2 regions of the Larkinella sp. genome follow, and region 1 is predicted to be linked to the other one. Evidence: riboswitches for the same ligand, from Rfam matches in the RefSeq annotation. Region 1 holds a riboswitch; the other holds the start of a gene.
What was found. A riboswitch is a leader RNA that binds a small molecule or an ion and turns the genes downstream of it on or off. The one in region 1 is predicted to bind S-adenosylmethionine.
Positions count from the first base shown of each region.

Region 1 (6,488 bases):
GGCCTGCACCACCACGTTGTTGATCAGTTCGGCTTCTTTCTGACCGTCGATGATGTTGATTTCGATGCCGGTCAACTCCTTGATGCGGGTCGCCACTTTGTGGCCGTTGACGGCTTCCCGCATGGCCGAGGTGGCGCAGGCCATGTAGTCTTCCACTTCGTGGAGTTCCATCAACAGCTTGTAAACCTGCATCAGTTTGTTGGTACGGACTTCGCTTTCCGGCGTAATTTCGCCAAAATTAAACACATCGTGACCCAGCCGCAGCGGAAACCGGACGTATTCAACCTTCTTGAAACTAATCACGTCGTCCACGTGCAGAACCGTAGAAATCTGGAGACGGGCCGCGTTGGAGCCGATATCGATGGCAGCAATTTTCAAAATGAAGTTGGGAAAAGTGGTACTGAAACGCCCAAATATAGTCAATTTACATCCCCAGACGAAATACGGCGGCTTTTCTATAGAACGGTCGGGTGGATGAGGCTACCCGCTAAAATTCGGGTGACTTTTGAATGAACAGGCGTACCTTTGACACCCATTGACCCTGACCGGTTTTACCGGGCTGCCCGACACAGACATGACGATTCTCGGAATCTCCGCTTTTTACCACGATTCGGCTGCGGCTTTGGTCGAAGACGGGCGAATTGTGGCGGCTGCGCAGGAGGAACGGTTTACGCGCAAAAAACACGATGCCGGTTTTCCGGCCAACGCCGTTCGTTTCTGTCTGGAATACGGCGGAACGAGCCTGAATGAGCTGGATGCCATTGTGTTTTACGACAAACCGCTGCTGAAATTCGAGCGGTTGCTGGAAACGTATTACGCCTTTGCTCCACGCGGTTTGCGGTCGTTTCTGATGGCTATGCCGGTCTGGATGAAAGATAAATTATTCCTGAAACGACTGCTGCGGGACGAGCTGAAAAAGCTGGGCTACGATTCTAAAAAGCCGGTCAAACTGTTGTTTCCCGAGCATCATTTGTCACATGCTGCCAGCGTGTTTTATCCTTCTGCCTTTGAAAAAGCCGCCATTCTGACCATCGACGGCGTGGGCGAGTGGGCGACGGCTTCCATCGGCTTGGGCGACGGAAAGGCGATTACGGTGTTGAAAGAACTGCATTTTCCGCATTCACTGGGCTTGTTGTATTCTGCTTTTACGTATTTTCTGGGTTTTCGGGTCAATTCCGGGGAGTATAAATTGATGGGCCTGGCACCGTACGGAAATCCGAATTCGCCGGAGGTGGACCGGTATGTCGAGCTGATCAAAACGAAGCTGGTGGAGATCAACGGGGACGGTTCCATCTGGCTCGATCAGACCTACTTCGACTACGCAACCGGTTTGCGGATGGTTCACGAAAAAAAGTGGGAAGCACTGTTCGGTATGGCCAAACGGCAGCCTGATGAGGAGCTAAAACCGGAACATGGTAATCTGGGTCTGGCGATTCAGCGCGTGACGGAGGAGGTAGTCGTCAACATGGCGCGTGAGGCCCGGCGGTTGACTGATACGGATAATCTGGTGCTGGCGGGGGGCGTTGCGCTCAACTGTGTCGCTAACGGAAAACTCCAAAAATCTGGTATTTTTAAAAATCTGTTTATTCAACCCGCAGCGGGCGATGCGGGTGGTGCCTTGGGCGCGGCTCTGGCGGCTTACCATATTTATTTCGGCAAAGAACGGCTCATTGAGTACAAAGGCGACGCCCTGCGAGGGTCGTTTCTGGGTCCGACGTTTTCGGATCTGGACGTGGAGTTGATGGCAAAAAAGTACAAAGCGGTTTATAAACGGTACGACGATTTTGAAGCCTTGTGCAACGAAACCGCCCGGTTGCTGGCGAACGAAAATGTGGTGGGCTGGGTGCAGGGGCGGATGGAATTCGGGCCACGGGCGTTGGGTGGTCGCAGTATTCTGGGCGATCCGCGGAGTGCCGACATGCAGAAAAAACTGAACCTGACCATCAAATACCGCGAGTCTTTCCGGCCCTTTGCGCCTTCGGTGCTGGCCGAAGATTGTTCTAAGTATTTCGATTACGACGGCTCCTCGCCCTACATGTTGCTGGTGCACCCGGTTCTGGAAAACCGCCGAAAACCGCTGCCCGCTGAGTATGACAGCCTTCCGATGCGGGAAAAACTGTATGTTCAACGCTCGGATTTACCGGCCATTACGCACATCGACTTCTCCGCCCGGATTCAAACCGTTCACCGGGAAACCAATCGGCGTTACTGGCAATTGATCGATGCATTCAAAAAGCAAACGGGTTTTGCGGTTTTGGTCAACACGAGTTTCAACGTGCGGGGCGAACCCATCGTCAACACGCCGGATGACGCGTATCGCTGTTTCATGCGAACGGAAATGGATTATCTGGTGGTGGGAAATTATATATTCAATAAAAAACAGCAACCGGCGTGGCCGGAAAAAGGCGAGTGGAAGGAGGAGTTTGGGTTGGATTGACGCTTTTGCCCCGGAGGGCCTTTCGCCCCAGACCCCTAAAGGGGCACGGACGCAGCTTAATCCGGATGGTTCGACGTCCGTGCCCCTTTAGGGGTCTGGGGCGAAAGCGGGAAAACATGTATAATTTCTTTATAGACATCTGCTTATGAATCCCTTGGATCGCGTCAAGGCCCAGTTGGTAATCGTAACCGGCCTGGTCGTTTTGTACTTCGTTTTCAACTCCGTCTACTGGCTCTATGCTGCTATGGCGGTTGGTTTGCTCAGCATCTTCATTCCGGCGGCTGGCAACAGCATTGCCTGGCTGTGGTTTAAACTGGCCGAAATCCTGGGGATGATCAACAGCAAGATCATTCTGACGGTTTTATTTTGGGCAGTTTTAGTCCCGATCGCGTTTCTCTACCGGCTCGGGGCGAAAAACCCGTTGACGATCAAACGAACGCAGGACACATCGCTTTACCACGAGCGTAACCATCTGTATACCAAAGAAGACCTGGAACATACCTGGTAACGGAATCTTTTGGGAAAACCGCCTGTTTCTCCCCGGAGGGAATCGGTTTGGCGAAGACCGGCTCTTTTTCTATTTTTGTAAACCGCTTATCGAGAAAGACGGAGGGATTGGACCCGATGATGTCTTGGCAACCATTCATACTCCCTGAAAAAGGTGCCAAATTCCGCCCCGGCAACGGGGACAGATAAGTTGAAAGCTTGCGCCCTGCTTCCTTTCTTCGATAAGCCGTGTAACCCTATTTGCACCGTTCTGCTACAGACGGTGGTTGGCATGGTAGGTAGTCCTAATCAATACAAGAACTTGGAAAAAATAACTGACCTTCTTCAACAGCGTATCCTGATTCTCGATGGAGCGATGGGTACCATGATTCAGCGGTATAAACTGGAAGAAGAAGATTATCGCGGAACGCGTTTTGCCGACTGGCCGCACGATTTGAAGGGCAACAACGATTTGCTGTCGCTCACAAAACCGGACATCATCAAGGAAATCCACCGCCAGTATCTCGAAGCGGGATCGGACATCATCGAAACCAACACCTTCAGCGGAACGTGGGTGGCGATGGCCGATTACCACATGGAGGAACTGGTGTATGAACTCAATTACGAGTCGGCGAGAATTGCGAAGGAAGTGGCGGTGGAAGTAACCCGCCAGAATCCCGACAAACCCCGGTTTGTGGCCGGCGCGATGGGTCCAACCACCCGGCTGGCCTCCATGTCGCCCGATGTGAACAATCCCGGCTACCGCGCCATTACGTTCGATCAACTGGTCGAAGCGTTTTACACCCAGGTTTCCGGGTTGGTCGAGGGCGGATCGGATTTGCTGTTGATTGAAACCATCACGGATACGCTCAACGCCAAAGCCGCGTTGTTTGCCGTGGATAAATATTTTGCGGATAAAGGCCTGGAACCGTTGCCGATCATGGTTTCGGGAACGATTACCGATGCTTCGGGCCGGACGCTGTCGGGTCAGACGACGGAAGCGTTTCTGTACTCAGTATCGCACCTGCCGCTGCTCAGTATTGGGTTGAACTGCGCGATGGGCGCGGAACTGCTGCGGCCGTATGTGCAGACGCTGGCGAAAGAAGCCCCATTTTTTACGTCGGCTTATCCGAATGCCGGATTGCCCAACGAAATGGGGGAATACGATCAGTCACCTGACGAAATGGCGGCCCAGATCGAAGGCTTCGTGCAGGACGGTTTTGTCAACATCGTCGGCGGTTGCTGCGGTTCGACGCCGGATCACATTCGGGCTATTGCGCAGGCGATTGCGAAATACCCGCCCCGTCCGAAACCACAGGCGGAGTCATATCAGAAATTGAGCGGTCTGGAACCGTTGAAAATCACGGAGTTGACCAACTTTGTCAACGTCGGGGAACGGACGAACGTGACGGGTTCCAAGGCATTTGCGCGTTTGATCAAAGCCGGGGATTACGATGCGGCCTTGTCCGTGGCGCGTCAGCAGGTGGAAAACGGGGCGCAGGTGATCGACGTAAACATGGATGAAGGCATGCTGGATTCGGTGGAAGTCATGACGACCTTCCTGAACCTCATTGCCGCCGAGCCCGACATTGCCCGCGTGCCGATCATGATCGATTCCTCGAAATGGGAAGTGATCGAAGCCGGTTTGAAGTGCGTCCAGGGGAAAGCCATTGTGAACTCGATTTCGCTGAAAGAAGGTGAAGAAGCATTTATTGAACGCGCCAATCTGGTGAAACGCTACGGTGCTGCGGCCGTGGTGATGGCATTCGACGAAACCGGTCAGGCGGATAATTTCGAACGGCGGATTGAAATCTGCGAACGCGCGTACCGGATTCTGGTGGATAAAGTCGGTTTTTCGGCGCAGGACATCATTTTTGACCCGAACATCCTGACCGTTGCCACGGGAATTGAAGAACACAACAATTACGCCGTCGATTTCATCAATGCGACGCGCTGGATCAAGGAAAATCTGCCGTTGGCCAAAGTCAGTGGCGGGGTGTCCAATATTTCGTTCTCCTTCCGGGGCAACGAGGTGGTGCGGGAAGCGATGCACTCGGTTTTTCTGTACTACGCCATCAAAGCCGGGATGGACATGGGGATTGTCAACGCCGGTAATCTGGGTGTTTATGACGATATTCCGAAAGACCTCCTCGAACGCTGCGAAGATGTGCTGCTCAACCGCCGTCCGGATGCGACGGAGCGGCTGGTCGATTTTGCCGAAACCGTCAAAGCGAAAGGAAAAGTCGTTGTTCAGGATGAAAGCTGGCGGCTGGAACCGGTTCAGGCACGTTTGAAACACGCCCTGGTGCGCGGTATCACGGATTACATCGACCAGGACACGGAAGAAGCCCGGCTGCAATACGAACGGCCCATCGAGGTGATCGAAGGGCCGCTGATGGATGGCATGAACGTGGTGGGCGACCTGTTTGGTGAGGGGAAAATGTTTCTGCCGCAGGTGGTGAAGTCGGCGCGGGTGATGAAAAAAGCGGTTGCGTACCTGCTCCCGTTCATCGAAGCCAGCAAAGCAGTGGGCGCGCGGGCGGCCGGAAAAATCCTTATGGCGACCGTCAAAGGCGACGTTCACGATATTGGAAAAAACATCGTGGGTGTGGTTCTGGGCTGTAACAACTACGAAATTATTGATCTGGGCGTGATGGTGCCGACCCAGAAAATTCTGGAAGAAGCCAAAAAACACCAGGTCGATATCATCGGCCTGAGCGGTTTGATTACGCCCTCGCTCGATGAAATGGTGGGCGTGGCCAAAGAAATGGAGCGCCAGGGCTTCACGATGCCGCTGCTGATCGGCGGAGCCACCACCTCGCGTATTCATACCGCCGTCAAGATCGATCCCCATTATTCGGGGCCGGTGGTTCACGTGCTGGACGCCAGCCGGAGTGTGCCGGTGGCCGGTCGGCTCATCAGCGAGCAGGAAAGCACGCGCGATCTGGTTTTCCACGAATTCAAAGATGAGTATACCAAACTCCGTGCCGATCACGCCAAGCGGAAACAGGACAAAAAGACCCTGACGATCGACGTAGCCCGGAAAAACAAAACCGTCATCGACTGGGCCGAATTTGAACCGACCAAACCGCAGTTTCTCGGAAACCGCTATTTTCAGGACTATTCCTTGAAAGAAATTGCGGAGTTTATCGACTGGACGCCGTTTTTCCAAACCTGGGAATTGCACGGAAAATACCCCGCGATTCTGACCGATGAGGTGGTCGGCGTTGAAGCGAAGAAGGTTTTTGAAGATGCCAAACGGCTTTTGCAGAAAGTGATCGATGAAAAACTGCTGACGGCCAAAGCCGTGGTCGGTTTTTATCCGGCCAACGCCACCGAAGACGATGTGTTGCTGCACGACTTTGAGGAGATCGTTCGCGAGATTCCCTGTGAACGGCACGGTTCGCATACGCACCTTGAATACAAACTCAGCCACATCGCCGATCTTAGCGAGCGCAAATCGGCGGGTGAACTGATCTACGATACCAAAACCGTGCTGCACTTCCTGCGTCAGCAGAATCAGAAAGCCCCCGGTTTGCCGAACTTCTGTCTGGCAGATTTCGTG
Region 1 is NZ_OZ245776.1:5,189,375-5,195,862, forward strand. It holds gene ACO064_RS20270 (Ppx/GppA phosphatase family protein) at 1-378, opposite strand, end outside; gene ACO064_RS20275 (carbamoyltransferase) at 575-2,437, shown strand; gene ACO064_RS20280 (SxtJ family membrane protein) at 2,583-2,945, shown strand; SAM riboswitch class I at 3,029-3,136, shown strand; gene metH (methionine synthase) at 3,246-6,488, shown strand, end outside.

Region 2 (6,488 bases), 230 kb from region 1:
GATGGAACCGCTAATGCGTCAGATTATGTTCACGGTCGATGTGGAGGAGTTTGATACGGCTCTGGAATACGGACATCCTCTCTCCATCAACGAACAACTGGCCGTATCGACACGAGGGCTTCGGTTGCTGGCCGATCGGCTGGCAACCCTGCCCGTGCGGGCCACCTTGTTTACAACTGCCAATTATGCCTTCCATGAGCCGGACCTGATCCGCAGACTGTCGGCTACGCACGAGATTGCATCACACGGATTTTACCACACGACGTTCGAACCCGCCGATTTGCTGAAATCGCGCCGGATGCTGGAATCGATCACCGGCAAGTCGGTGGTGGGCTTCCGGCGGGCACGGATGGGAGCCGTCGATGAAGTGGATTTGCAGGAGGCCGGTTATCGCTACAATTCGTCGTTGCATCCGACTTTCCTGCCGGGGCGCTACAATCATCTGAATGAACCCCGAAAACCGTTTATGAGCGGATCGATTCTGCACATTCCTGCTTCGGTAACGCCCCGGCTGCGGTTGCCGCTGTTCTGGCTGAGTCTGAAGAATTTCCCTTTCGCTATCTATAAAAACCTGTGTCTGAATACGCTGCGAACAGATGGGTTTCTGAATCTCTACGTGCACCCCTGGGAGTTCACGGATTTATCAGAATACACCAAAATTCCGGCTTACGTCCGGCGGTATTCGCACCAGCGCTTGCTCGACCGGGTCGAGACCTTATTGCGCTACCTCGGTTCGCACGGCAGCTTCCATACCATGCAGGAGTTTTCAGAAACCTTTCAACGTACGTTAAAAGCATGAGATTGCGCTGGCTGACGTTGCCACGACTGGTCGCGTTGTTCATCATCATTCTGACGGGAGCCGGTTTTCAAAAATACCTGATGGGTAGCATCAACAATTACCTGATGTTTTCGAAACCGTTTCATAATCTGTTGCTCGACCAAAGCATTTATGGCCTGCATCCCGATTTATACGAAGACAATTACAAATACAGCCCGACCTTTGCGTGGCTGATGGGGCCGTTTTATTACGCCCCGATTGGTGTTGGGGTGTTTTTCTGGAATCTGATCAATTCCGTCGTGCTGGCGCTTGGCGTCTGGTTTTACCTGGACGGGGAAGAAGAAGCCGACCGGAAACGATGGATGGCTCTGCTGATTATCCTCCCGGAAGCCCTTGTAACGGCCCAGAACATGCAGAGTAATAACCTCATTGTCGGGGCCATCTTGCTGGGATTATACCTGTTGCGTAACGAGCGGGTCTGGCAGGCGGCTTTTTTCTTCGTATTGTGCGGTTTTATAAAATTTTATGGCATCACGGCCGCATTGTTCTTCGTTTTTTATCCAAAAAAAATACAGTTTCTGCTGGCAATGACGGTCTGGACGGTTCTGTTTGCGCTGGCTCCAACCACCCTCATCCCGTTTAGTAGTCTGCTGAGTGAATACCAGGAATGGTTCAGGGTGGTAATGGTCAGTACGTTAGGGCGGCTGGTTTCGGTAATGGGGATTCTGGAAGCCTGGTTTGGAATGGCAAAAACCGATGCCAATCTGCGGATTGTAGAAGCCGTTGGCATTGTTCTTTTTCTGCTGCCGTTCCTGCGTTTCCGGCTGTGGAACAATGCATTATTTCAGCGCCGGATGATTGCCTACTTCCTGCTGTTTATTATTATTTTTAACAAAATGGCCGAGTCGCCTACCTATGTGCTGGCTGTAACCGGTGTAGCACTCTGGTGGCTGACGCTCGAATCGCCGAGCCGGCTTGACTGGGTTCTGTTGCTGACGGTAGTTGTGTTTACCTCACTTTCGCCGACGGACCTGTTTCCCAAGTTTATTCGGAGCGAGTTTTTTGTGCCGTATCGCATCAAAGCCGTTGGGTGTATGCTGGTCTGGGTGAAATTGCAATGGGAATTGTGGACGCAACCGGCTGCGAATCAGATAAAAATAACATCCTCCAGCACATCGGCACCCATTTCGCGGTTGATGAGCTGAATCATTTTCTGCTTGGCAATCACCAGTTCGCTGCGGAGCGGAGCGGAATTGATTTCGATGTGTAGCTTGCGATCTTTGACGTAGAGCCGGTTGGTGCGGGAAGCGATGGCTTTGCCCATCATCTTCTCCCAAAAAGCTTCCAGATACGTTTCGTTGAACCGGGTTTGCAGTTGATAGGACTTCAGCATCTGCCCGATCGCATCCTTCAGGGCAACCGTTCCGGCACGCCGGGAAGCATTGTCTTTGTCAAAACGATAATATTGGGCCATACGAAACGGTGTCTTAATACAAAGGTAACGAACCACCCGAAGGAATGGCCCGGCAATCCCGGAAAAATTTCGAATGGTTTGAATGGCTGGATGGTTAAGGATGGTTAAAAATGGTTTGAATGGTTAATTGCCCTTCAACCATTTTAACCATCCAACCCATTTTAACCATCCTTAACCATCCAACCCTTTTTAACCATTTCAACCATATTTTCGCCAAAAATTGGTATATCTTCCCTACTTTTGACTTTATTAGTATTGATTTACCTATAGTCCTTATCTGATTTATGCAATCTTCTGAAAAACCGTCGCAGACATCGCGTCGCAAGTTCATTCAGGCCGGGGCGTTAGCTGCTGGTAGTTTCTTTATCGTGCCGCGCCACGTTCTGGGCGGGCCGGGCTTCATCGCGCCCAGCGATAAACTCAACCTGGCCGCTGTCGGCTTTGGTGGGAAAGGGTCCAGTGACATCAACAACTCGTTCAACAACGGAGCCAACAACGTCGTGGCCCTGTGCGATGTGGACTGGGGTCTTCCCCGTGTGAAAGAGAACTTTACGAAGCACGCGAACGCCAAGCGTTACAAGGACTTCCGTGAAATGCTCGAGAAAGAAGGAAAGAACATTGATGCCGTTACGGTTTCGACCGCCGACCATACGCACGCCGTTGTGGCCATGGCCGCCATGCAGCGGGGCAAGCACGTGTACGTGCAGAAACCGCTGACCCACAACATTTACGAAGCCCGGATGCTGACCGAAGCTGCCCGTAAATACAAGGTGGTGACGCAGATGGGAAACCAGGGATCCTCGAATCCGCAGCAGAAACAGATGGTGGACTGGTTCGACAAAGGCCTGATCGGAAAAGTACACACCATTCAGATCTGGACCAACCGCCCCGTGTGGCCGCAGGGCATTCCGGTGCCGCAGGCGGCCGAAAACACGCCGGTCGATCTGGACTGGGATCTGTGGCTGGGACCTGCCCAGAAAGTGGGCTACACCCCGGCCTACCACCCGTTCAAATGGCGCGGCTGGTGGAACTTCGGCGCGGGCGCACTCGGCGACATCGGTTGCCACATCATGGATATTCCGTTCCGCGTATTGGGACTGGGCTACCCCACCGAAGTGGAAACCAGCATCAGCTCGGTATTCCTGAAAGACTGGACGCCGGAATACAACCCCGAAGGCTGTCCGCCAGCGTCGCACGTTGAACTGAAATTCCCGGCTTCGGCTAAAAACAAATCCGATGTGAAACTGATATGGGCTGATGGCGGTATCCGTCCGTTCCGCCCCGACTTTTTACCCGCGGGGGAAGCCTATCCGGAGGGGGGCGAAAACGGGATGTTTATGGTGGGTGACAAAGGTCTGATTGCCTGCGGCATGTACGGCGATGATCCGAAACTGTATACCAAAGACGGACAGAAAATGGAAGCTGCTCCGAAGCCCAAACCGGTCGACGGAAAACCGTGGCCCGAAAACGGCCACCAGATTCTGTGGACCGAAGCCTGTAAAGCCGGTTTTAACAGCAAGGAACACAAAGCGTTGACGTCTTCGTTCGACTTCTCCGGTCCGCTGACCGAGTCCGTTCTGATGGGCAACCTGGCCATTCGCAGCTACATGCTCCGGACGCCAAAAGCCGACGGCAAGGGCTTCAACTACCCCGGTCGCCAACGCCTGATGTGGGACGGTAAAAACATGAAAATTACCAACTTCGACGATGCCAACCAGTTTGTTTCGCGGCAATACCGCGATGGCTGGAAGCTGACGACGTAGTCAATCAGGCCCGGCGATGTTCCGGAATTTTCGGGCAGCGCCAGACACCTGAAACCTCTCATTTTGTGGTCGAAAGACCCTGAAATGAGAGGTTTTTTATTGAGAATACCTGCTGCGTCAAAGTCCTGTTCGACCGGTTTCCTGCCAAAAAATTTGCAGCAACGGGCTTCGTTCGCTATACTTGCGGCTCAAATCAAGTTTCCACACGGTTCGAACACCACCGAATCGTTGCAGCAGACTTCCTGCTGCGCTTGATTTATAAAGAAGAGGCAAGAGACCGGGCTCGGTGAACCTCTGGCAACCTGCCGCGCGGCAAGGTGCTACATCCCGCCTACGGATCGCTTCGGCCATCCGATAGGAGATATAAATCGAAAAGACACATGACCAACATCCGATGCTGTATGCCCCCGGCGGGCTACTAATTTCACACACACCGACGATACCGACAACCGGGAGAGGCTATCGGCTACGGGTTGAATCAATTCGCCGTGAATGCCTCACGCCATTCAACCACTTCAACACACCGGCGACCCGGCGTTTCAGCCGACGCGTCTATTCAGAACCTGACTCTTGTTTTACCAATCCTCAACTCCATAACCAGCAGCACGTATGGCAACCCCATTGCATTTTGAAACCCTGCAACTGCACGCAGGGCAGGAGCCTGACCCCACCACCAAATCCCGGGCGGTTCCCATTTACCAAACGTCTTCCTACGTTTTCGACAATGCCGAACACGGCGCTCAACTGTTTGCTTTGCAGCAGTTTGGGAATATTTATACCCGCATCATGAACCCCACGACTGATGTTTTCGAGAAGCGCATCGCGGCTCTGGAAGGCGGGGTGGCGGCTCTGGCTGTGGCATCGGGTCAGGCGTCGCAGTTTATTGCGCTGAACAACATTCTGGGTGTGGGAGATAATTTCGTGACGACTTCCTACCTCTACGGCGGCACCTACAACCAGTTCAAGGTGTCGTTTAAACGACTCGGGATCGATGCTCGCTTTGCCGAGGGCGACAAAGTGGAAAGCTTCGAAAAGCTGATCGACGATAAGACGAAGGCGATTTATCTGGAAACCATTGGAAATCCCCAGTTCAACATTCCGGATTTTGAAGCCTTCGCGGCTTTGGCCCAGAAATACGATTTGCCGCTGATTGTCGACAACACCTTCGGTGCGGGCGGTTATTTGTTCCGGCCTATCGAACACGGTGCGGCTGTCGTGGTTGAGTCGGCCACGAAATGGATCGGTGGCCACGGAACGAGCATCGGGGGCGTTATTGTCGACAGTGGGAATTACAACTGGGGCAACGGCAAATTTCCGCAGTTTACTGAACCGTCTGAAGGCTACCACGGGCTGGTGTTCAACGACGTATTCGGCATTGGCGGACCCTTTGGCAACATTCAGTTCATCATTCGCGCCCGGGTCGAAGGCCTGCGTGACTGGGGTCCTTCGCTGAGTCCGTTCAATTCGTTTTTGCTTTTGCAGGGCATCGAAACGCTGTCGTTGCGCGTTGATCGTACGGTGCAGAACGCCCTCGCCCTGGCTCAGTGGCTGGAGCAACACGAGCAGGTGGAAAAGGTTTTATACCCAGGTCTGGAAAGCAGCCCCTACCACGAATTAGCCAAGAAATACCTCAAACGCGGTTTTGGGGGCGTGTTGAACTTCAAGCTGAAAGCGGGAAAAGAACTGGCCGACAAGTTTATCGACAACCTGACGATGATCAGCCACCTGGCCAATGTCGGCGACTTAAAAACGCTGATAATTCACCCGGCCGCCACCACCCACCAGCAATTGAACGAGGCAGAGCAAACCAGTGCAGGCGTCGTGCCGGGTCAGTTGCGGTTGTCGGTCGGTACCGAACACCTCGACGACATCAAAGCCGACCTTGAACGGGCCTTTGCCGCCATTGGGGCTTAATCTTTTAGTTTATGGTTTTCAGTTTACGGTTTTCAGTTTACGGTGGCTGACGCACACAGCCTAAGGCGTCAGCCACCGTAAACTGAAAACCGTAAACTGAAAACTGATAATTCTTTTTTCGATTGGAAACCCGGTTTTTTGATTACAAATACACCTTCGCTTTAGAGTCGGGTGCGGCTCTGCCGGGCTTCCGGCTGGCGTATACGACGCGTGGAACGCTGAATAGTGACCGTTCAAATGTTGTCTGGATTTGCCATGCCCTCACGGGCAGTGCCGATCCCGGCGAGTGGTGGGATGGCATGATCGGGCCGGGTAAATTCTACGATCCGGCGCATCAGTTCATCGTCTGTGCCAACGTGCTGGGCTCCTGTTACGGCTCTACCGGGCCGCTGTCGGTCAACCCGCAAACCGGAAAACCGTTTTACCACGCGTTTCCGCTGATCACGATCCACGACATTGTCAAAGCGCTGGATCTGCTCCGGCAGGAACTGGGCATTGAGCAGATTCATACCTGTATTGGCGGGTCGCTCGGAGGGCAACAGGCCCTGGAATGGTCCAT
Region 2 is NZ_OZ245776.1:5,420,267-5,426,754, forward strand. It holds gene ACO064_RS21185 (glycosyltransferase family 2 protein) at 1-14, shown strand, start outside; gene ACO064_RS21190 (polysaccharide deacetylase family protein) at 14-799, shown strand; gene ACO064_RS21195 (glycosyltransferase family 87 protein) at 796-1,983, shown strand; gene ACO064_RS21200 (DUF721 domain-containing protein) at 1,926-2,252, opposite strand; gene ACO064_RS21205 (Gfo/Idh/MocA family protein) at 2,537-4,015, shown strand; SAM riboswitch class I at 4,269-4,385, shown strand; gene ACO064_RS21210 (O-acetylhomoserine aminocarboxypropyltransferase/cysteine synthase family protein) at 4,625-5,929, shown strand; gene ACO064_RS21215 (homoserine O-acetyltransferase family protein) at 6,052-6,488, shown strand, end outside.
Region 2: it holds a riboswitch for S-adenosylmethionine, as region 1 does, so the genes downstream of both, ACO064_RS21210 (O-acetylhomoserine aminocarboxypropyltransferase/cysteine synthase family protein) here and metH (methionine synthase) in region 1, are expected to answer to the same signal.